DNA from 2 places in the Variovorax sp. PBL-H6 genome. Region 1 is predicted to be linked to the other one. Evidence: riboswitches for the same ligand, from Rfam matches in the RefSeq annotation. Region 1 holds a riboswitch; the other holds the start of a gene.
What was found. A riboswitch is a leader RNA that binds a small molecule or an ion and turns the genes downstream of it on or off. The one in region 1 is predicted to bind glycine.
Positions count from the first base shown of each region.

Region 1 (11,958 bases):
GATCTCGCCGCCGTTGCGCGACAAGGAAGAGCAGGACGGCCTGTGGCGTGGAGTCCTGAACGGCTCCGTCTACAGCCTGGGCACCGACCACGTTCCCTTCCTGCCGAAGAAACTGGAAGACCTCTGGAGCGAACTGCCCGGCGTGGTGTCCTTCCCGTGGGAGCTTTCGCTGATGCTGCACTTCGGCGTTCACCAACGTGGGCTGCCTCTGTCGCGGCTGGTGCAGCTCAATTCGGCCAATCCTGCGCGCCGCTTCGGGCTGTGGCCGCGCAAGGGCAACATCGAGGTCGGTTTCGATGCCGACATGGTGCTGGTCGACCTCGACGAAGAGCGTACGGTCCGCCACACGGGCAAGGGCACCTGCATCTACGAAGGCTGGAAGCTCAAGGGATGGCCAGTGCTCACCGTGTCCCGGGGCGCGGTGCTTTACGAGAACGGCGCCGTCGACGAGAGCCAGTTCGGGCGAGGACGCTGTCTCTCGGTTCCCGCCTGAGGACGCGTACACGCATGGAAACCGGGCTCGACACCCCGATCAGGGGCAGCGCTGCGCCCGCTGCGCACAGCCTCGACGAGCGCATCGACGCGCTGGCCGCCGCAGCGCGCGAACTCGCGCAGCGCAGCCCTCGCCCGCGGCAGGAATATCTGTCCGGCATCCACAACCCATGGGGCTATGGGACCCCGCAGGTCGATGCCTGGCTGCTGCTCGATCTGTGCCAGGACCCCTGCATCCTCGGCGGCGTGGAGCAGCTCGTCGGCCATGACATCGTCCTGTGGGATACCGAGCTGTATCTCGAAGCCGGCGCATACGAGCGCTTCGTGAGAGAAGGGCGGGAGGGGCGCTACTGGCCTGCGATGCCGCTGGAGGGCGCAGTCGTGCTGGTGCCGGCAGGGCCGGCGCCGAAGTCCGTGAGCTTCATGGACCTTGCGCGGATCGCACGGAAGGATTTGCCGGCGCTGGACCCGATGTCGCCGCTTTATGTCCTGCGCTACATGCCGGCGACGAGCCGCTTCGTGCGCGACGGCCGCTCGCTCGCGAACTGGGTGGCCATGGAGGAGCAGCCCCTTGTCAACTACGCGACCCGTCCTCTCTGGCTGATGCGTGGAGAGGATCGAGCCGGCAGTGATTTCGTGACAGGCTTTTCGCCGCCGGTGCCCCGCTGGGCCGGCACTCAACTCAAGGAGAAATGACATGCCATTCGTGATCGTCGAAATGTGGCAAGGCCGCACCGTCGAGCAGAAGCGCAACCTGGTCAAGGCCATCACGCAGGCCATGGTCGACCATGCCGGCTGCAAGCCTGACCACCTGCACGTGGTGATCCACGACACGCCCAAGGACAGCTGGGGACGCGATGGCGTGCTCGGCATCGACATGAAGGAAAAATGATGACTCTCGACAATCTCGACCCGCGCACCTCCGCCTTGTTGGTCATCGATCTTCAGAACGCCTTCATTCATGACAAGGGCACGCTCGGCATCTCGGGGGTCGACACCCAGCGGCTCTCGGCCATCGTGCCGACGCTTGCCGAGTTGATCCCGCGTTGCCAGGCGGCCGGCATTCCGGTGATCTGGACCGTGCAGGAACATTTCGCCGTCGATGCGAGTCGGGCCCGCAAGAAGCTCGCCGGCCACACCTCGCGGCGCAAGCAGGTTTCCGCGCTGGCGGGAAGCTGGGACGAGGAGATCGTCGAGGAGCTCAAGCCGCTCGCGGCGGTCAATCCGGCCTATGTGATCCGCAAGCACCGCTTCGGCGCCTTCTACGAGACGCGGCTCGAGATGATGCTGAAGATGCTCGGCACCCGGACCTTGTTCGTGGCCGGGACCACCACCAACGCCTGCGTGGAGACCAGCATCCGCGAAGCCTATCTGCGCGACTATGACGTGGTGGCGCTCGACGATTGCATCTCCGGCGTCAATGGCGAATGGGAACAGACCGCCAAGAAGGTCTGGAAGCAGTACTTCTGCGAAGTCTCCGATTCGCAGGAGATGCGCGCGTGGATCGATGCGCAGTCGGCGCCGCGCACGCTCGGCTTCGGCCACATGCTGCTGATGGTGCAGGACGTGCCGCGCTCGGTCGGTTTCTATGTCGACCAGCTCGGCTTTTCGATCCGGCCAGCGAAGCCGCTCGCGGACGGGCGGCCGTTCACCGCCTTCCATCAAGGGATGGCCGTCGTGGGCGGTCGCGCACCATCGCATCGTCAGATCGACCACATCGCATTCGAGGTCAACGACGTGCGGGCGTTGCGCGACAAGCTGAAGCAATCCGACGTCGAGTTCCAGCAGGACCTGCATGACGGGCCCTATGGCCTGACGATCTACGTGACCGATCCGGACGGCACGCGCGTCGAGCTGTACCAGGTGGGCGCGACCGCCTGAGCGGACTCGCCCGCATCCACGGAGGCGGGCTCATTTGCCAACGATGCACGGCCGTGCGAGCCGTGCATCGTCATGTCTGACCAACCAGAGAGAGAGATCCCCATGCTGCTAGGCGTGCCGGCCGAGACTGTGCCCGGCGAAACCCGAGTGGCCGTCACATCGGAGACGGCCAGGAAGCTTGTTGCGCAGGGGCACACGGTGCGCGTGCAGTCTGGCGCTGGCGTTGCTGCGTCCATCACCGATGCTGCCTACCAGGGCGCTGGAGCCGAGATCACTGATGCCCCCGGCGCCTTTGCCTGCGAGCTCGTCCTCAAGGTGCGCTCCCCCTCCGGGGCCGAGGTTGCACTCATGAAGCCCGGCACCGTCGTCGTGGGCATGCTCAACCCCTTCGATCCCGAGGGCCTGCAAAGGCTTGCTGCTGGCGGCCTCACCGCCTTCGCCCTCGAAGCCGCTCCCCGCACCACCCGCGCCCAGAGCATGGACGTGCTCTCCTCCCAGGCCAACATCGCCGGCTACAAGGCCGTCATCATCGCCGCCGACAGGTACCAGCGCTTCTTCCCCATGCTCATGACCGCCGCCGGCACCGTCAAGGCCGCCCGCGTCGTCATCCTCGGCGTCGGCGTTGCCGGCCTGCAGGCCATCGCCACCGCCAAGCGCCTGGGCGCCGTCATCGAGGCCTCCGACGTGCGCCCCTCCGTCAAGGAGCAGGTCGAGTCCCTGGGCGCCAAGTTCATCGATGTCTCCTACGACACCGATGAAGAGAAGGAAGCTGCCCAGGGCGTCGGCGGCTACGCCAAGCCCATGCCCCAGAGCTGGCTCGACCGGCAGAAGATCGAAGTGGCCAAGCGCGTCACCCAGGCCGACATCGTCATCACCACCGCGCTCATCCCCGGCCGGCCCGCCCCCGTGCTCGTCACCGAGGACATGGTCAAGGCCATGAAGCCCGGCAGCGTCGTCGTCGACCTCGCCGCCCCCCAAGGCGGCAACTGCCCCCTGACCGAGCCCGGGCGCACCGTCGTCAAGCACGGCGTCACGCTCGTGGGCGAGACCAACCTGCCCGCCCTCGTGGCCGCCGACGCCTCCTCGCTCTACGCGCGCAACGTCCTCGACTTCCTCAAGCTCGTGCTCCCCAAGGAGGGCGGCTTCAAGATCGACCTCGAAGACGACATCGTCGCCGCCTGCCTCATGAGCAGGGACGGCCAAGTGACCCGCAAGTAAGAACGAGGAAGCACAGCCCATGGACCCCGTCTCCCACACCGTCATCAACCTGATCATCTTCGTGCTCGCCATCTACGTGGGCTACCACGTCGTCTGGACCGTCACCCCCGCGCTGCACACCCCCCTGATGGCCGTGACCAACGCCATCTCCGCCATCGTCATCGTCGGCGCCATGCTCGCAGCCGCCCTCACCACCAGCTGGCTGGGCAAGGGCATGGGCGTGCTGGCCGTGGCGCTCGCCGCGGTCAACGTCTTCGGCGGCTTCCTCGTCACCCGGCGCATGCTCGAGATGTTCAGGAAGAAGGACAAGAAGGCCGCCCCCGCAGCCGCCAAGGCGGGGGCCACTGACCATGTCGATGAACATCGTCACCCTGCTGTACCTGGTCGCCAGCGTCTGCTTCATCCAGGCCCTCAAGGGCCTGAGCCATCCCACCACCTCCATCCGCGGCAACCTCTTCGGCATGGCGGGCATGACCATCGCCATCCTCACCACCGCCGCGCTGATCGTGCAGCTCGCCGGCGGCAAGGGCCAGGGCATGGCCTGGGTGCTGCTGGGCCTGGTCGTGGGCGGCGGCTACGGCGCCTGGCGCGCCAAGACCGTCGAGATGACCCAGATGCCCGAGCTGGTGGCCTTCTTCCACAGCATGATCGGCCTGGCGGCCGTCTTCATCGCGGTGGCCGCCGTGGTCGAGCCCTGGGCCTTCGGCATCACGCCGCCTCCGGTCGCCGCGGTCCTCGGCGCCAACACCCCCGAAGGCGCGTACCTGGTCGACGGCTTCGCGCGCTTCGCCATTCCCGCGGGCAACCGCCTCGAGCTCTTCCTGGGTGCCGCCATCGGCGCCATCACCTTCAGCGGCTCCGTCATCGCCTTCGGCAAGCTCTCGGGCAAGTACAAGTTCCGCCTGTTCCAGGGCGCACCGGTGCAGTTCAAGGGCCAGCACATGCTCAACCTGGTGCTCGGGCTGCTGACCATCGGGCTCGGGCTGGTCTACATGGCCACCGAGAGCTGGAGCGCCTTCTTCCTGATGCTGCTGCTGGCCTTCGTGATGGGCGTGCTGATCATCATCCCGATCGGCGGGGCGGACATGCCGGTGGTGGTCTCGATGCTCAACAGCTACTCGGGCTGGGCGGCCGCGGGCATCGGCTTCAGCTTGAACAACGCGATGCTCATCGTGGCCGGCTCGTTGGTGGGCAGCTCCGGCGCGATCCTGAGCTACATCATGTGCAAGGCGATGAACCGCTCGTTCTTCAACGTGATCCTGGGCGGCTTCGGCGGCGAGGCGACGGCTGCCACCGGCGCAGCCAAGGAGCAGCGCCCGGTCAAGAGCGGCAGTGCGGACGATGCGGCCTACATGCTCTCCAACGCCGAGACGGTGATCATCGTGCCGGGCTACGGCCTGGCGGTGGCGCGTGCGCAGCACGCGGTCAACGAGCTGGCGCAAAAGCTCACCGAGAAGGGCGTGACGGTGAAGTACGCGATCCACCCGGTGGCCGGGCGCATGCCGGGGCACATGAACGTGCTGCTGGCCGAGGCCGAGGTGCCCTACGACCAGGTGTTCGAGATGGAGGACATCAACGGCGAGTTCGCGCAGGCCGACGTGGCGATCATCCTGGGGGCCAACGACGTGGTGAACCCTGCTGCGCTCACCAAGGGCACGCCGATCTACGGCATGCCGATCCTGGAGGCGTACAAGGCCAAGACGGTGATCGTGAACAAGCGCTCGATGGCCGCGGGTTATGCCGGGCTGGACAACGAGCTGTTCTACATGGACAAGACCATGATGGTCTTCGGCGACGCCAAGAAGGTGGTCGAGGACATGGGCAAGGCGATCGAGTAACGCGAGGCGGCCCCCTGCTCGCAACAGGACGTGCGGGCGGGGCGTGGCCCCGCTCTTTTTCCTAGGCCTGCGCCAACTGGATTGCCGGTCGCCTCGACAAGCCCCCGGTGAACGCGAAGTCCACCTCGGGCGCAAGCCCGCTCACGATGCGCGCGATCGACTTGCCCGAGCCGCATGAATGCGTCCAGCCGAGCGTGCCATGGCCCGTATTGAGGAAGAGGTTGGGCATCTTCGTCGCGCCGATCAAGGGGACATTGCTGGGTGTCGCTGGCCGAAGACCTGTCCAGAATTGCGCCTGCGTGCTGTCTCCGGCGCCGGGGAACAGTTCTTCGACGCGCCGCACGATCGCCTCGCAGCGAACGCGGTTCAGGTCGCGGTCGTAGCCGTTGAGTTCGGCCGTGCCCGCGACGCGCAGCCGGTCGCCGGCGGCCGACGTGTAGCGAGAAAACACGAGCTTGAATTCATCGTCCGTCAACGACACCTGGTAAGCCTTGGACGCATCCTTGACCGGCAGGGTGACCGAATAGCCTTTCGCCGGATAGATCGGCAGCCGGATGCCCAGCGGTGCCGCGTAGAGCGGGCTGAGCGAACCCATGGCGAGCACGAAGGCATCGCCGCGGATGCGTTGGAAGCGACCTTCGTGGTCGGTCGCTTCGACGTGATCGACCTGACCGCCAGCCTCGCGAATCGCGGTGATCGTGTGGCTCATCAGGAACTTGACGCCCGCTGCTGCGCAGATGTTGACCAGTTCGCGCGCGAAGCGATTGGCGTCGCCCGACTCGTCTTCGGCCGTGTAGGTGGCGCCGGCCAGCTGCGGTCGGATGTGCGCCAGGGCGGGCTCGATCTTCACCGCCTCCTCGGCCGAAATTACCTCGCGCTCACAGCCCAGTGCGCGCATTTGCTGCGCCGGCTTCAACGCACCGTCGAACTCCTTCTGCGTGGTGTAGAAGTGCAGGATGCCCTGCGTGCGTTGCTCGTAGGCAAGACCGGTGTCGGCGCGCAATTGCTGCAGCGTCTCGCGGCTGTAGGTCCCCAGGCGCACGATCTGCTCGATGTTGTGGCGCGTGCGCGCGGGCGAGCATTCCCGCAGGAATTGCAGGCCCCAGAGCCATTGACGCATATCCGCGCGAATGCGAAACAGCAGCGGCGCATCTTCCTTGCCGAGCCATTGCAGTACCTTGATGGGCGCACTCGGGTTAGCCCAGGGTTCGGCGTGGCTCACCGAGATCTGCCCGCCATTGGCGAAGCTGGTTTCGGCGGCCGGCGTGGCCTGGCGGTCGATGACCGTCACTTCGTGGCCGAGTTGCTGAAGGTAGTAAGCCGAGGTGACGCCGAGCAGGCCGGCGCCGAGAACGATCACGCGCATATCAAACCCTTTGAAGGTTGCAGCGCTCGAACGCACGGAAACGGAAGCTCTTTGAAAAACGGGAGCAACCGGACTGTGAATCCGAGTTGCCGCTCCCCCTGTCCTCGGTACCTGAGAGTTTCACCCGCGGCGCCCGCGGCGGGTTTGCTCCTTCGGTGCATCACGTGCGTGATGGCTCTCCAGACGGCTTTGACACTTGGTGCAGTACAGGCTCGTTGCGTGAGCCGACCTGAGCGTTCATGGGAGTTTGCGCCTTCGGTGGGACCGTCTTCTCAAGTCGGTCCGCTCTCCTGCGGCTGCGAGTCTAGTCGAGTCGCTGTTGAATGTCGAGGACGCAGCCGCCACGCCGGCGCCGACAACCGCTCACAGGTGCCGCGGCGACGGATCATGCGAGACGCAGCGCCCGGCACTGTGTCTCGGCCGTTTCTGCAACAGCGCGCTCGTGACGCCGTTCGTCCACCCGAACCCGTCCTGCAACGGATACTCCCCGCCGCCGCCGCCCGCGGATCGCTCTTCCTTTACCGAGCGCAGCGCATACTTTTCGACCAGCTTGCCCTCGCGTTCGTACACCGCCGCGACGGTGGCGAGCCAACGGCTCGCGATCGTGCTCGAGAGCGACCGGCATCCGTAGGCGGCGAATCCCCAAATCCCCATCCACTGCAGCGGCGCCCAACCATTGGGCCGGTCCCATTGCTGGTCACTCCAGTACTCCGTGGTCGACAGTCCGCCCGGGGCGAGCATCCTTGCCGACACGGTCCCGGCCAGCGCTCGTGCCTGCGCCGGATCGGCGAGTCCCACGAAAAGAGGGACGACGGATGCGGCCGTCAGGCAGTTCCGCCGCGCGTCGCTGCGCCAGTCGTAGTCGAAGAAGGCTGCTTGCCCGGAGTCCCAGCAAAGTTCGATGACCGCGGTCCGACGTTCACGGGCGCGATCCGCAAACTCGCGGGCGCTCGCCGCATCGCCGGTACGCTTCGCAAGTTCCGCGATCTTCGCCTCCAGCTTGTAGAGGAACGCGTTGAGGTCGACCGGCAGTATGTCCGTGGTGCAGATGCTCGTCAGCGAGGGTGCCGTGGCGGCGCGCGCGTGCAACGGCACCGGGCCGCGGCCACGTGGCGGCGCTTCGCGCAACCAGCGCGTGCTGAAGTCCCAGCCCGATTCGCACGCAGCTCGCAGATGGCGGTAGACCTCGGCGGGCTCGCGCCGGCATGCCCTCACCGTTGCCACATCCTCGAGCCACGACTCCTCGCGGGGCGTGTCCCGGTCGTCCCAGTAGCGATTGAGCAGCTTGCCGTCGCGCAGGCGCACGACGCGGCGCCCCGCCTGGCCGGGTGCGAGCCCCTCGCATCCTGCCATCCAGTAGGCATGCTCCTGGCGCAGCTGCGGCAGGAACTTCGTCTCTTCCGCGGCACCGTACCGCTGCGCGAGCTCGACCATCAGCGCAAACACCGGCGGCTGCGAGCGGCTCAGGTAGTACGTTCGCGTCCCATTCGGAATGTGCCCGTAGGTGTCGACCAGGTAGGCGAAGTTGTGGACCATGTCGCCCACCATCTGCGAGTGACCAGCGCCGGCGAGTCCCAGCATCGTGAAGTACGAGTCCCAGTAGTAGAGCTCGCCGAAGCGCCCGCCCGGCACCACGTAGGGATGCGGCAGCTGCAGCAGCGAGGCATGCGGCGGATGCACGCGGGGATGCCGAGTCAGGACTTTCCAGAGGCTCCCGATGTGCTCGCCGATGGGTTGACCCGGAACCGAGACGTACTCGCCGGTTGGAGGATGCGTGGGCCTGAAGTTCGCGTGCACGAATTCCGCGAGGTCGAAACCCGGCTCTCGGAATCTGGCGCGGTAGGCCGCGAGGATGGCTGCCGGTTCGCCGCGCGGGGCGCAGTCCACGAAGGTCTTGCTGTCGGAGAAGATGCTCGACTGCTGGACCGCGGTGAACAGCTCCTGGTAGCGATCTGCCGGCGTGAGCGTGTCGGGCGCGGGCGCCTGCGCTGCCTTTCTCGAACGCTGCGCGTCACCTTGTGTGCCGAGCACCTCGTAGTCACTGCTCGGCATAGTTCCAGAGCAAGCCGCCATCCACCACGCTCGTCGTGCCCGTGATGTAGTCGGCGTCCGCAGAGGCCAGGAAGGCGGCCATGCCCGCGACATCGCCGGGCCGGCCCAGGCGCTTCAGAGGAATGTTCGCGAGCAAGGCATCGCGCATGGCGGGGTCGTTCAGCACGCGCGCATTGATGGGTGTCTCGATGGCACCCGGCGCGATGTTGTTGACGGTGATTCCGAAAGGCGCGAGTTCGATCGCCAGATTGCGCGTCATCATCCTCATGCCGCCCTTGCTGATGCAATAGGCAGCGAAGTGAGGGAAGGGCAGGTCCTCGTGGACAGAGCTGATGTTGATGATCCTGCCGCCGCGGCCGGCCTGCTTGCACCGGGCCGCAAAGGCCTGGGCAAGGAAGAACGCCCCCTTCAGGTTCACGTTCATCACCTCGTCGTAGTCGGCTTCGGCCACGTCGAGAAAGTCCGCTCGCCTCTCGATGCCTGCGTTGTTGACCAGGATGTCGATCGCCCCGAGCTGATCGGCCACTCTCACGAACGCTGCCTGCAACGGCTCGATCTGCGACACGTCGCACGGCATCACGACGCATCGGCGACCCAGGCCTTCGATCTGAACGCGCAGGGCTTCCGAGCGTTCATCAGCCTGGCGGACATTGAGGGCAACGTCGGCGCCCGACTCTGCAAGACGCAGTGCGATGGCCTTGCCGATCCCCTGCGAGGCGCCGGTGACCAAGGCAGTCTTGTCGTGCAGATCCATCGAACAGGCCTCCAGAACTTACGGGCACGCGGTAAAGACGATTCCACATGGTGATCGAGCACCGTAGACCTTCGCGACGGCGGGTGCATGTAGGAGCGGGCCGCGCAAGCATCACCGCGGGAACGCACTTGCGCCGTGCCGGGTTTTGCGGAACCCTTTTGCTGCAACTTAGGGAATGGCCACTGCCCGGAAGGTGACCCCTCGTGCGATCGCAGTTCGGGCACCCGGCTTGCTCTGACCGGTGAAAGAAGCTTCTTCGTGCTTCGGGGAGATGCCTGCCGGCACTCCCGTAGGAGCGAGGATCCCCATGATCTGCGCGCAGGCGCAGCAACGCCGCACAGCCTGGAGGCTAGACGATGAAGGAAAGCAGAGCACGATCGGAAGACTTCGGCCCGCCCAGTCTCTCCGTCGAATCGAAGCCCGAGAGGGCCCTATCGGAGGCAGGGGTCGCCCGGGCCTACAAGCGTCTCGCGCCGGTCTATGACCTGCTTTTCGGGCAAGTGCTCGAACCCGGTCGAAGGCGGATGGCGGAGATCGTGCGCAAGCTGCAGCCCGCGTCGCTTCTCGAGGTCGGCGTCGGGACCGGGCTCGCCTTGGCCCACTATCCGCACACTTCGAGAATCGTGGGCATCGACCTGTCCCGCGAAATGCTCGAGCGGGCGCGCGAACGTGCGCGTGCCCTGCCGGACCACCAGATCACCGTCGAGTACATGAACGCGGAGCGCACAAGCTTCGCGGACGGATCGTTCGACTGCGTCACCCTGCCTTACGTACTCTCCGTCACGCCGCGGCCAGCCGAACTGGTGCGCGAGATCCGCCGCATATGCAAGCCGGATGGGACGATCGTCGTGCTCAACCACTTCAGTGGAAGCAGGTTCTGGTGGCTCATGGAGCGGGCCTTTCGCTCTGCGGCCGAGCACGTCGGCTTTCGATCCGACTTCCGGTACGAGGAGCAGATCCTCTCGCACGATTGGCAAGTGGCCAGCATCGAGTCCGTCAATCTGCTCGGCCTCTCCAAGCTCATCGTGCTGAAGAACCGCCGGGCCTGAATGGGGGCTCCCTTCTTCGCACACCGACCGCCCTGCGGTACCCAGCATGCTGACTCCTTCGACGACGATGCGCTACCGGGAGCCCGGGGCCGAATGCGCGGCCAGTTCGCCCCAGTGGCCGGCGAGCCTTCGGCAGAACTCGTGTCCATAGGTCGCGGAGCCGACCGCGTTCAGCGCCAGGATGGCCCAGCCACGCGCGCACAGCACCTGCCAGAAGACATCGGCCCCGCGGCGCTTCCATCAAGGCTGGAACTCGTCACTCCTTCTTTTCCGGAAGGATGTGACTGAGCACCTGCCGCGCCGTGTTCGCGATCATCGAGGCGCCTTCTGCATCGCCCTTGACCAGCGACGTGACGAAGTTGCGCGCCTGCTTCAGGTTGATGTGCGGCGGGAGCGGCGGCACCTCCGGGTCGGTCTTGAATTCGAGCAGCACGGGCCGGGTCGCTGAAAGCGCCCTGTCCCATGCGGGGCCGACGGCCTCTGGCTCGTCGACGTAGATGCCTTCCAGGCCGATGAGTTCTGCGAACTTGTGATACGGCACATTCGGCAGCGTCTGGCTGGCCTCGAACTTCGGATCGCCTTCCATGATGCGCTGCTCCCAGGTGACCTGGTTCAGGTCCTCGTTGTTGAGGACCATGACGATCCAGCGCGGATCGCTCCATTGACGCCAGTATTTCGCCACCGTGATCAGCTCGGCCATGTTGTTCATCTGCATGGCACCGTCCCCGACCATCGCGATCACCGGGCGATCGGGATGCGCGAACTTCGCGGCAATCGCGTAGGGCACGGCGGCCCCCATCGAAGCGAGCCCGCCCGACAGCGAGCACATCATTCCGCGCCGCACCTGGATGTCGCGCGCATACCAGTTGGCGCAGGAGCCGGAGTCGGAGGTCAGGATGGCGCGGTCGGGCAGCCGCCGCGACAACTCCACGAACGGCAGCTGCGGATTGACGGGCGTGGCCGCCGCCATCGCACGTTCGTGAAGCGTCTTCGCCCACGCGTCCTTCCAGCCGGCGATGTCTTCGCGCCATCCGGTGTCGGTCTTCTGATCGAGCAGCGGGAGCAATGCCTGCAGCGTGGCCTTGACGTCGCCCTCGAGGTTGACTTCCATCGGATAGCGAAGCGACAGCATGCCGGGGTCGAGGTCGACCTGGACCCCGCGCGCCTGGCCCTCCTTAGGCAGGAACTCCGCATAGGGAAAGCCGGAGCCCAGCATCAGGAACGTGTCGCAGCCGGCGATGAGTTCGTCGCTGGGCTTGGTGCCCAGGAGCCCGATGGAACCGGTGACCCACGGCAGGTCGTCGGGCA
Region 1 covers NZ_LR594659.1:499,679-511,636, forward strand. The annotation lists gene G3W89_RS02475 (dihydroorotase) at 1-493, shown strand, start outside; gene G3W89_RS02480 (resolvase) at 508-1,188, shown strand; gene G3W89_RS02485 (2-hydroxymuconate tautomerase) at 1,190-1,384, shown strand; gene G3W89_RS02490 (isochorismatase family protein) at 1,381-2,373, shown strand; gene G3W89_RS02495 (Re/Si-specific NAD(P)(+) transhydrogenase subunit alpha) at 2,476-3,591, shown strand; partial or broken gene G3W89_RS02500 (proton-translocating transhydrogenase family protein) at 3,611-3,928, shown strand; gene G3W89_RS02505 (NAD(P)(+) transhydrogenase (Re/Si-specific) subunit beta) at 3,942-5,429, shown strand; gene G3W89_RS02510 (D-amino acid dehydrogenase) at 5,491-6,795, opposite strand; glycine riboswitch at 6,884-6,988, opposite strand; gene treF (alpha,alpha-trehalase TreF) at 7,159-8,847, opposite strand; gene G3W89_RS02520 (SDR family NAD(P)-dependent oxidoreductase) at 8,834-9,601, opposite strand; gene G3W89_RS02525 (class I SAM-dependent methyltransferase) at 9,958-10,650, shown strand; gene G3W89_RS02530 (thiamine pyrophosphate-requiring protein) at 10,907-11,958, opposite strand, start outside.

Region 2 (11,958 bases), 2.3 Mb from region 1:
TGCATATCGTCATCACCGGCGGCGCCGGTTTTCTCGGCGCACGCCTCGCGCGCACGCTGCTCGCGCAAGGCAGCCTCGCACTCGCCGGTGCCGCACCCCAGCCCATCGAACGCATCACCCTCGTCGACCGCGCCGCGCCACCGGCCGATCTCGCGGCCGACTCCCGCGTTACCGCGGTTGCAGGCGACCTCAACGCCCAATTGGCCGACGCCGACGCCGCGTATTGGGAGGAGGCAAACGCCGTATTCCACCTCGCTGCCGCTGTCAGCGGCGAGTGCGAGACCGACTTCGACCTCGGCATGCGGAGCAACTTCGGCGCCACCAAGGCCCTGCTCGAACGCCTGCGCGCCGCCGGCACTGCGCCGGTCCTGGTGTTCTCCAGTTCGCTCGCGGTGTTCGGCAACTCGCCCGAGCAGCCGCTGCCCGAAGTCATCGACGACAACACGCTGCCCACGCCGCAGACCAGCTACGGTATCCAGAAGTTCATCGGCGAGCAGCTGGTGGCCGACTACACGCGCAAGGGCTTCATCCGCGGCCGCAGCGTGCGGCTGATGACGGTGAGCGTGCGCCCCGGCCGCCCCAATGGCGCGGCCTCGGGCTTCTTCAGCGGCATGATCCGGGAGCCGCTGGCCGGTATGCGCGCCGCGTGCCCGGTGCCCGACGACACGCCGGTAGCGCTGGCATCTCCGGCACGCACCATCGAAGGCATCATCCGCGCCGCCGAAGCGAGCGATGCGCAGTGGGGCCCGCGCACCGCACTCAACCTGCCCTCGCTGGGCCTCACGGTGGGCGACATGGCCGCGGCACTCGAGCGCGTCGCCGGGCCGGACGCCACTGCCCTGCTCGACCGCACGCCCGATCCGGCGATCCAGCGCATCGTGAAGACCTGGCCGGGCCGCTTCGAAGCGCGGCGCGCGCGCGGACTGGGCCTTGTGCCCGATACCAGCTTCGAGGAGGTGATCCGCGACTACGTCCGTGAAAATCCCGACGCCGTGAAGCTGCCAACCAATGCATAGTCATACGTTTGCTAAACGTCACATCAATCGTCACATCGACAGGAGACTTTCCATGAAGTTGAACCGCCTGGCCGCCGGCCTCGTCCTCGGCCTCGGTATGGCCTGCGCGGCCTTTGCGCAGACCGCCATGAAGATCAGCATCTCGACGGCGCAGAACTCGCACCAGGGCGTGGCCATCGACACCTTCGCCAAGGAAGTGGCTTCGCGCACGAATGGCCGCTACAAGATCGAGACCTTCTACAACGGCTCGCTGGGCGGCGAACGCGAGTCGATCGAGGCGGTGCAGCTTGGCACGCAAGAGCTGGCCTTCTCCTCCACCGGTCCCGTGCCCAACTTCGTGCCCGAGACCAAGATCCTCGACGTGCCTTTCCTGTTCCGCGACAAGGCCCACGCACGCGCGGTGCTCGACGGCCCGATCGGCCAGGAACTGCTGACCAAGTTCGACGCCAAGGGCTTCAAGGCCCTGGCATGGGCCGAGAACGGCTTTCGCCACATGACGAACAGCAAGCGCGACGTCAAGGCACCGGAAGACCTCAAGGGCCTGAAGATGCGCACGATGGAAAACCCGGTGCACATCGCCGCGTACAAGGGCCTGGGCATCATCACCACGCCGATGGCCTTCCCGGAAGTGTTCACGGCGCTGCAGCAGGGCACCGTGGACGGCCAGGAGAACCCGCTGCCCGTGATCATGTCGGCCAAGTTCTCGCAGGTGCAGAAGCACCTCACGCTGACCGGCCATGTCTACTCGCCCTGCATCTTCCTGATGAACAAGGCGGCCTTCGACAAGCTCAGCGCAGCCGACAAGACCGCCTTCCTCGAGGCTGCCAAGGTGGCCGTCAAGGCGAACCGCGACCGCGTCGACCAGGACGATGCCAACGGCGTGAAGGAACTGCGTGCCCAGGGCATGACGGTGATCGAGGACGTGGACAAGGCGAAGTTCGTCAGCATGCTCGCGCCGGTCAATGCCGAGTTCGAGAAGCAGTTCGGCAAGGCCAACCTCGACAAGATCCGCAACTACAAGTGAACGCCCCGCGGCGATGACCGCGGCGGACGCCCGCACAGCAGCGCTGGCGGGCGTTTCTTGTCGACCTTTGCATGCCTTGCTCATGAAATCCGCCTTCCTACGACTCGACCACTGGACCAATTCGCTGTCCATGGCCGTCGCGTGCCTCATGCTGGTGATCGCCTCGGCGCTCGGCGTGTTCCAGATCGTCACCCGCTTCGTGCTCGAGCAGCCGGCCGAATGGTCGGAGATCCTGATCCGGGTGAGCCTGATCTGGATGGTCTTCCTGGGCATTCCCACCGCCTTTCGCCATGGCGCGATGGTCAGCGTCGACGTGCTGTACCGCTGGAGCCCGCCCAAGATGCGGCGCGTGCTCGATTGGCTGGTGTGCCTCGCGGCGCTGACGCTGATCGCGGTCATCGTCTGGTGGGGCTGGGACTACGCCCAGCGCGGGAGCGTGCAGTCGATGGCGGGGCTCGAGTCGATCTCGATGTTCTGGGCCTACGTGGCAATGCCCGTCGGAGGCTTGTTCAGCATCATCGGCATCATCGGCAACCTGCTCGATCCGCAGCGGCAGGAACTGGAGACCGCGCAATGATCGCAATACACGCAGTGACACGCGTGGGTGCCCCATGACCCCCGTGATGGTCGCCACGATGGTGGTGTGCTTTGCACTCACCGTCTCCGTCGCCGTCTCGATCGGACTGGCCTCCATCGTCGGCATCCATGCCTCGAACGCGAACATGCTGATCTCCGTCAAGGAGATGTTCAACGCCATCAACAAGTTTCCGCTGGCGGCCATTCCCTTCTTCATCCTCGCCGGCAACCTGATGGAGACTGGCGGCATCTCGCGGCGCCTGGTGGAGTTCGCCAAGAGCCTGGTCGGCGGCGTACAGGGCGGCCTGCCGATGACCTGCGTGCTCACCTGCATGATCTTCGCCGCGGTGTCGGGCTCTTCGGTGGCCACCACCTTCGCCATCGGTGCCATCCTGATCCCGGCGCTGATCAAGCACGGCTACCCCACCAGCTACGCGGCGGCGCTGCAGGCCACGAGCGCGGAGCTGGGCGTGATCATCCCGCCCTCGATCCCGCTGATCCTCTACGGCGTGAGCGCCGAGGTGTCGATCGGCGAACTGTTCATCGCCGGCTTCGGCCCGGGCATCCTGATCAGCCTGGCGCTGATGGGCTTCGTCTACATCTACTGCAAGGTCAAGGGCCTCGGCAAGAACGACGGCGATGGCCGCCTGGGCGTGGGCATTGCCACCTGGCGCGCGGGCTGGGCGCTGCTGATGCCGGTGATCATCCTCGGCGGCATCTACGGCGGCATCTTCACCCCCACCGAGGCTTCGGCCGTGGCCGTGCTCTACGCGCTCGTCGTCGGCCTGCTGATCTACCGCGAGATCAAGCCGCAGCAGCTCTATGCGGTGCTGCGCAAGTCGGTGATCTCGTCGTCGGTGATCATGTTCATCATCGCCAACGCGGGCCTGTTCGCCTTCCTGATCACGCGCGCCGGCGTGCCCGAGGCCATCGGCCACTGGCTCGAGGCCGTGCTGAAGTCGCCGGCCATGTTCCTGCTCGGGGTCAACGCGGCACTCTTCATCATCGGCATGTTCATCGAGACCAGCGCGGCCATCATCGTGCTGGCGCCGATCCTCGCGCCGGTTGCGCAGCACTTCGGCATCGACCCGGTGCACTTCGGGCTCGTGATGGTGGTCAACCTGGCCCTGGGCATGATCACGCCGCCGTTCGGCGTCAACCTGTTCGCGGCCTGCACCGTGGCGCGCATTTCGCTGGACCGCATGGTCGCGCACCTGATCCCCTTTGTGCTGGTGATCCTGGCCTGCCTGATGGTCATCACCTACGTGCCGGGCATTTCTCTCGGGCTGCGCGATCTTGTCTATGCGAAGTAGTTCAGACCCGGCGGCGGCCTGAGCCGAGGCTCGATCAGGGTGCATCCGGTGGCACTGCGAGGAGGAGGCCGTGCAACGAGAACAAGGGGTTACAGGGCGGTCGGCGACACGGCGTCTTCGCTGACAAGGGAGACCCCTCGTTCATGAATAGGCTTGGGAATTCGAGCCGCTCCCGCAGACAGCATCGCCGCTCTCTGCATCGAGGGGTAATATTTGCGAAGCTCGCGACGGCGAGCGACGCATGGGCGAAGCCCGCCCGCACCTGATTTCTTCTCTCCCCTGCACGCATGACAAGCTACGGTTTCGTTCATTTGGAATTCGGCGACCAGCACCGCGACCGTTCGCTCCAGGTCCTGGAAAAGCTGCGAACCCGCCTGGCCCAGGACGGCGACCGTTTCTCGAGTGTGATCGTCGACAACGCCCGCGCGAGGCCCGCCGAAAGCGCAACCGGCATGGCTTCCGAGCAGGGCCTGGTGGTGCCCGGCGACAACAGCAACCGCGAGTTCTCCGGCTGGGACAGCGGCATCGAGACCCTGCTCTCGCGCGGCGAGCAGCCTGACGTGTGGCTCTTCTCGAACGACACCGTCGCGCTCAACCACGCCTGGAGCGAGCGCCGGCTCGAGCGCTTCGGCGGCGAGATCCGAAAGCTCGCACTGCACCCGGCCCCGTGGCTGTTCGGCGAGATCAACGATTTCCCTCGCTCGACGATGACCCCCATGGGACCGCTGCTCGAATGGGTGTCGACCTACTGCTTTGCAATGAACGACACGCTGCGCCACCGGCTGGGCACGCTTTCGCCCGGCAACGCACTGCTCGATTCGCTGGTCAACGAGCGCTTCGAGCCCGAGCGGGGCGTATTCCGCGACCATGTGGGCGAGCCCTATGTCGATTTCGTGTCCGCCTGGCTCATCAGCGACGAGGGCCAGGGCGTGCAGAAGAAGCGCGGTTTCAAATGGGACCACGAATGGCACAAGGCCAGTCCGCTCGGCCCGGACAATTTCGAGGACCTGCGCATGAAGGCGCGCTGCTGCCTGTCGGAGCACATGCTGAGCCTGCGCGCGCGGCAGCTCGGCGCCGACATCCGGTCACCGTATGACGCCCGCAATGCACGCGAGCACATCCGGCGCTCCCTGCAGTTCCTTTCGGACAAGCTATGGGAGAAATTCCTGCTGCGCCGGCTGCGGCTGGAGCGGTCCTAAGCCCTGTTTCCCTTACACTCGGCCGGTCAGGAGAGAGCCTCGCAGCGCGGGGCCGCCGAAGGCGCAGGGCCCATCGAACAAGGGGCCCGAACGCTCAGGCAAAAGGACTGACGAGGCGCCCGGGTATCGGGCGTTTCCTTGCTGGAGAGAGGCGACGCTTTGCCTTGAAGCGAAGGTTGCCCACCGAAGGAGCAAACCCCGATCGTGGGGCGAATCTCTCAGGTAAAGCGGACAGCAGGGGTGGCCCATGGCCTGACCGCCATGGATCCGGACTGCCCCCCTGATGGAGAGTGCCTTGGCCTCCGCTTCCGACAATCTGCAAAAGACCCCCCTGTACGACCTTCACGTCGAGCTCGGCGCCCGCATGGTGCCCTTCGCCGGTTATTCGATGCCGGTGCAGTACCCCGCCGGCCTCATGGCCGAGCACAAGCACACGCGCACCGCGGCCGGCCTGTTCGACATCTCGCACATGGGCCAGCTGCGGCTGGTCGGGCCCGAGGCCGCTGCAGCCTTCGAGACCCTCATGCCCGTCGACGTGATCGGCCTGGCACCCGGCAAGCAACGCTACGGCCTGCTCCTGAACGACGAGGGGGGCATCCTCGACGACCTGATGTTCTTCAACGAAGGTCACGACTCGATCTTCGTGATCGTCAATGGCGCCTGCAAGGCCGGCGACATCGCGCACATCCAGGCAAGGATCGGCCAGCGCTGCCAGGTGCGGCCGCTACCCGATCACGCGTTGCTCGCGCTGCAGGGGCCGCAGGCCGCCGCGGTGTTGGCACGCCTGTCGCCCGGCATCGAGCGCTTCGTCTTCATGACGGGTGGCGCGGTGCAGATCGGCGGCATCGCGGCCTTTGCCACCCGCAGCGGCTACACCGGCGAGGACGGCTTCGAGATCTCTGTTGCCGGCCGCGATGCGGAAGCCCTGGCTCGGCTCCTGCTGGCGCAGCCGGAGGTGCAGCCCATCGGCCTGGGCGCACGCAACTCGCTGCGGCTGGAAGCCGGCCTGTGCCTCTACGGCAACGACATCGACGACACAACCACCCCCGTCGAGGCCTCGCTCAACTGGGCGATCCAGAAGGTGCGGCGCAGCGGCGGCGCGCGCGAAGGCGGCTTTCCGGGCGCCGCCAGGGTGCTGTCGCAGCTCACGGCCGACGCCGGCAGCGCCGGGCATGTCGACCACGAGACACTCAAGCGCAAGCGCGTCGGCCTCGTGGCGCTGGAGCGCGTACCGGTGCGCGACGGCACGGCGCTGCAGTCCTTCGAAGGCGTCGACATCGGGCGGGTCACGAGCGGACTGCTCGGCCCCACGGTGGACCGGCCGGTCGCGATGGGCTATGTTGCCCTTGCCTACGCAGAGCCCGGCACCCGCCTGCAGGCCATTGTGCGCGGCAAGCCGGTGCCGATGGAGGTCACTACCCTGCCTTTCGTACCCGCCCGCTACTACCGCGGCTGAAGACCTGCCGCTCGACCTCGTATTTCCATTTCTTTCCCAGGAGCCATTCCATGACCATCAAGTACACCAAGGACCACGAGTGGGTGAACGCCGAGGGCGGGGCCGCCACGGTCGGCATCACGCTGCATGCACAGGATGCGCTGGGCGACGTGGTCTTCGTCGACCTGCCGCAGGTCGGCCAAGGCTATGCCCAGGGCGAGGTCGCCGGCGTCGTCGAGTCGGTCAAGGCCGCGGCCGACGTGTTCATGCCTGTCTCGGGCGAGATCACCGAGGTCAACGAGGCGCTGCGCGCCGATCCTTCGCTGGCCAACAGCGCGCCCGAAGGCGAAGGCTGGTTCTTCAAGATGAAGATCACCGAGCCCGCACAGGTCGACGCCCTGCTCGACAAGACCGCCTACGACAAGTTCGCCGACGAGGCCTGAAGCGGACTGCCAAGGTTTCCTGATCCTGCCACCCTGTTCACCAACCATGCCGAAGTCCACCCTGCCTTCTCCGCCCACCCTCGCCGATCTCGAGAACGCGGGCGAATTCATCGCCCGCCACATCGGCATCGAGGCCGAGGACGAGGTGCGCATGCTCGCTGTCGTCGGCTCGAACACGCGCGCCGAGCTGATCGACGGCATCGTGCCGCCGGCCATTCGCCGCAGCCACCCGATGCGCCTGCCCGCGCCGGTCACTGAAGCCGGCGCGCTGGCCGAACTGCGCGGCATCGCGGCGAAGAACAAGGTGGCGAGGAACTTCATCGGCCAGGGCTACTACGGCACCCACACGCCCGGCGTGATCCTGCGCAACGTGCTGGAGAACCCGGCCTGGTACACCGCGTACACGCCCTACCAGGCGGAGATCTCGCAGGGGCGCATGGAGGCGCTGCTCAACTTCCAGACCATGGTGTGCGACCTGACCGGCATGGCCATCGCCAACGCCTCCATGCTCGACGAGGCTACCGCCGCGGCCGAGGCAATGACGCTGGCGCGCCGCAGCGTCAAAAGCAAGAGCAACGTGTTCGTCGTTTCCGGCGACTGTCATCCGCAGACCATCGAGGTCATCAAGACGCGCGCCGCGCCGCTGGGCATCGAGGTCAAGGTCAGCACCGTCTCGGAGACCCTGCCTCACCTGATGGCAAGCGGCGACTTCTTCGGCGCGCTGGCGCAATACCCCTCCACCACGGGCCACGTGCACGACCTGCGCCCGCTCGCCGGCCACGCCCACGCGTGCGACGCCGCCTTCTGCGTGGCGGCCGACCTGCTGGCACTCACGCTGCTGGCGCCACCCGGCGAATGGGATGCCGACATCGTCTGCGGCACCACGCAGCGTTTCGGCATGCCCTTGTGCAACGGCGGGCCGCATGCGGCCTACCTGGCCTGCCGCGACGAGTTCAAGCGCTCGCTGCCGGGCCGGCTGGTGGGCGTCAGCGTCGACACGCAGGGCCGGCCGGCCTACCGCCTGGCGCTGCAGACGCGCGAGCAGCACATCCGCCGCGAAAAGGCCACCTCCAACATCTGCACCGCCCAGGTGCTGCCCGCGGTAGTGGCGAGCATGTATGCCGTCTACCACGGGCCCGAGGGACTGACCCGCATTGCCCTGCGCGTGGCTGCCCTTACCGCGATCCTGGCGCAAGGCCTCGAGCAGATGGGCCGCGAGCTCGCCAATGCCACCGCCTTCGACACGCTCACGGTCCTGACCGGCGACGACACGCCGAAGATCGTGGAGAAGGCCCAAGCCGCGGCGGTCAACCTGCGCCAGGGCCTGCAGCAGCACCTGGGCATCTCGCTGGACGAGACCAGCACGCGTGCCGACATCGAGACGCTGTGGGCCCTGTTCGTGCCCGCCGGCACGCCGATGCCGCGCTTCGAGGAGCTCTCGGCCGCGGTCGATGCGCGCATCCCGCAGGACCTGCGCCGCACCAGCGCCTTCCTCACGCATCCTGTGTTCAACACCCACAAGAGCGAGACCGCGATGCTGCGCTACATCCGCAGCCTTTCCGACAAGGACCTGGCGCTGGACCGCAGCATGATCCCGCTGGGCAGCTGCACCATGAAGCTCAACGCGACGAGCGAGATGATCCCCATCACCTGGCCCGAGTTCGCGAATATCCACCCCTTCGCGCCGGCCGAGCAGTTGCGCGGCTACGCCGAGCTCGATGCGCAGCTGCGTGCCTGGCTCTGCGAAGCCACCGGGTACGCGGGCATCAGCCTGCAGCCCAACGCCGGTTCGCAGGGCGAGTACGCGGGCCTGCTGGCGATCAAGGCCTACCACGAAGCCCAGGGCCACGGCCACCGCAACATCTGCCTCATCCCCTCCTCGGCCCATGGCACCAATCCCGCCAGCGCGCAGATGGCGGGCATGAAGGTCGTGGTGACCGCCTGCGACGCGCAGGGCAACGTGGACATGGACGATCTGGCGCGCGCCTGCGAGCAGCACCGCGACGACCTGGCCGCCGTGATGATCACCTACCCCAGCACCCACGGCGTGTTCGAGACCCGCGTCAAGGAGCTGTGCGAAATCGTGCATGCCCATGGCGGCCGCGTGTACGTGGACGGCGCCAACATGAACGCGCTGGTCGGCGTGGCCGCACCGGGCGAGTTCGGCGGCGACGTGAGCCACCTCAACCTGCACAAGACCTTCTGCATCCCGCACGGCGGCGGCGGGCCCGGCGTGGGGCCGGTGTGCGTGGTAGAGGACCTGGTGCCCTACCTGCCCGGCCATGTGAGCAGCGGCCTTCCCTCGAACGGCGTCGGCGCCGTGTCGGCCGCGCCGCTGGGCAACGCGGCGGTGCTGCCGATCAGCTGGATGTACTGCCGCATGATGGGCGCGGAAGGCCTGCAGGCCGCGACCGAGACCGCGATCCTCAGTGCCAACTACATCAGTGCCCGGCTCAAGGACCACTACCCCACCCTCTACGCCAGCCCGAACGGCCATGTGGCGCACGAGTGCATCCTGGACCTGCGTCCGCTCAAGGACAGCAGCGGCGTGACCGCCGAAGATGTGGCCAAGCGCCTGATCGACTACGGCTTCCACGCGCCCACCTTGAGCTTCCCGGTGCCCGGGACGCTGATGGTCGAGCCCACCGAAAGCGAGCCGCTGGCCGAGCTCGATCGCTTCATCGACGCGATGATCGTGATCCGCGGCGAGATCCGCCGCATCGAGGAAGGCATCTGGCCGCGCGAGGACAACCCGCTGAAAAACGCGCCGCACACCGCCGACAGCCTGCTGGCCAGCGAATGGACCCGCCCTTACTCGCGCGAGCTCGGCGCCTTCCCGATCGCCTCGGTAAAGGACGCCAAGTACTGGCCGCCGGTCGGCCGCATCGACAACGTCTACGGCGACCGCAACCTGTTCTGCAGCTGCGTGCCGGTCGCCGACTACGCGTGATGGCGCCGGGCGCGCATCGGCCGAAATAGGTCTTTGCCTACGAGGCACGCGGGCAGGGCTTCCTACCATGGCCCTCGCCCATGCAATCGAACTGGCCCCAAACCTTCTGGATCGTGCGCCACGGTCAAAGCGCCGGCAATGTCGCGCGCGACGCGGCTGAAGCCGGCGGGCTTCCGCTGATCGAGCTTGCGTGGCGCGACATCGATGTGCCGCTCTCTGAGCTCGGCGTCGAGCAGTCGATTGCGCTCGGCGAGTGGTTTGCCAGGCTGCGCGAGCAGGAGAAGCCGGAGGTGATCCTCTGCTCGCCTTATGTGCGTGCCCGCAACACAGCGGAACTCGTCGCGGAGCATGGCGGCCTGTCGGGCGACAGGATGAAGCTGCGCATGGACGAGCGCCTGCGGGAAAAGGAATTCGGCGTCCTTGACCGGCTGACCAAGGTCGGGATCCGGCAGAAGCATCCCGAACTCGACGCGCAGCGCCTGCACGTGGGCAAGTTCTACTTCCGCCCGCCCGGGGGTGAAAGCTGGTGCGACGTGATCCTGCGCCTGCGCAGCCTCCTGGAGATGGTGACCCGCGAGTACGCCGGCCAGCGCGTGCTGGTCGTGGCGCACCAGGTCATCGTCAACTGCCTGCGCTACCTGATCGAGCATATGGATGAGAAGCAGATCCTCGATATCGACCGGCAGGGAGACGTGCCGAATTGCGCCGTGACCTCCTACTGCGCCAAGCGCCGCGGCGACGCAGACGAGGTGCTGCAGCTCGACCTGGTGAACTTCCTCGCACCGCTGCGCGAAGCCGCCACGCCGGTGACCCGCGCCCCCGACCAGCCGACGGCGCCCAAACCCTGATGGCCCGTCCGCGCGCCGCAGCCCTGACCGAAGCGTCGCTGGCGCATTGGCCGCTGCCCGATCCCGGGCCGGACGGCGACAAGGAGGCGCGTGGACAGGTGCTGGTGATTGCGGGCAGTGCGGAGCTGCCCGGCGCCGCGCTGCTCGCCGGTACCGCGGCGCTGCGGGCCGGCGCGGGCAAGCTCGCCATCGCCAGCCCCGCGTCCATCGCGCCGGGTCTGGCGCTCGCGATCCCGGAGTCACGGGTCATCGCATTGCCCGAAACGCGTGGCGGCGGTATCGCCGCGCGCGGCTGCGAGGCGCTGGCGCCGCTTGCCGAGAAGGTCGCGGCCGTGGTCATCGGGCCGGGCTTGCGCGACGAGCGCGGCAGCATGGCTTTCGTGCGCAGGCTGCTGCCACTTTTCCGGGGGTGCACCGTTCTGCTGGATTCGATCGCGATGTCGGTGGCAACGCAACGAGCCTTCGACCAGCCGGTGCTGCTGACCCCGCACGCGGGCGAAATGGCGCACTTGTCCGGCCTGCCCAAGGAGGCGGTCGCTCACGACGCGCTGGCGGTCGCTTGCGAGGCCGCCATGCGCTGGAACGCCTGCGTCGTGCTCAAGGGCGCAAGCACCGTGATCGCGACTCCGCAACACCGCGCCTGGTGCTTCAAGGGCGGCTCGCTCGGACTGGCTACCTCGGGTTCAGGTGACGTGCTGGCCGGTCTGATGGGCGGATTCGCGGCGCGCGGGCTGCGGCCGGAGCACGCCGCAGCCTGGGCCGTCGTGGTGCATGCCAAGGCGGGCAAGAACCTGGGCCGGCGCGTAGGCCCGCTGGGTTATCTGGCGCGCGAGTTGGCCGCGGAAGTGCCAGGCTTGATCCGGCAGTTCGCCCGCTGAGCGGCATTTCTCTGCCTCGTGGGGAAGGCCCTTGCAATAATTCACAACACGCTTGTCGATCATCGCCCTCTTCAGCGAGAGCAAGGAGCTGATCGCCGGCTATTGGCCCTGGCAGGTGCGCTCCAGGGACGAAGCCATCGAATGGCTCAAGCGCGCGCCCTTTGCGGACATGGACGAAGCCATCGACTGGGTCCGGCGCTATCCCTTCGCGCACGCACGGCCCGAGGTCGAGATCCATCCCGTCGCCGGGTAAAAAGCGGCATGGCACTGCCTGGA
Region 2 covers NZ_LR594659.1:2,797,858-2,809,815, reverse strand. The annotation lists gene denD (D-erythronate dehydrogenase) at 1-1,016, shown strand, start outside; gene G3W89_RS13260 (TRAP transporter substrate-binding protein) at 1,069-2,040, shown strand; gene G3W89_RS13255 (TRAP transporter small permease) at 2,123-2,617, shown strand; gene G3W89_RS13250 (TRAP transporter large permease) at 2,652-3,929, shown strand; gene G3W89_RS13245 (hypothetical protein) at 4,217-5,128, shown strand; glycine riboswitch at 5,146-5,248, shown strand; glycine riboswitch at 5,260-5,373, shown strand; gene gcvT (glycine cleavage system aminomethyltransferase GcvT) at 5,412-6,584, shown strand; gene gcvH (glycine cleavage system protein GcvH) at 6,635-7,006, shown strand; gene gcvP (aminomethyl-transferring glycine dehydrogenase) at 7,053-9,956, shown strand; gene G3W89_RS13225 (histidine phosphatase family protein) at 10,037-10,804, shown strand; gene G3W89_RS13220 (NAD(P)H-hydrate dehydratase) at 10,804-11,682, shown strand; partial or broken gene G3W89_RS33305 (YciI family protein) at 11,753-11,842, shown strand.
Region 2: it holds a riboswitch for glycine, as region 1 does, so the genes downstream of both, gcvT (glycine cleavage system aminomethyltransferase GcvT) here and G3W89_RS02510 (D-amino acid dehydrogenase) in region 1, are expected to answer to the same signal.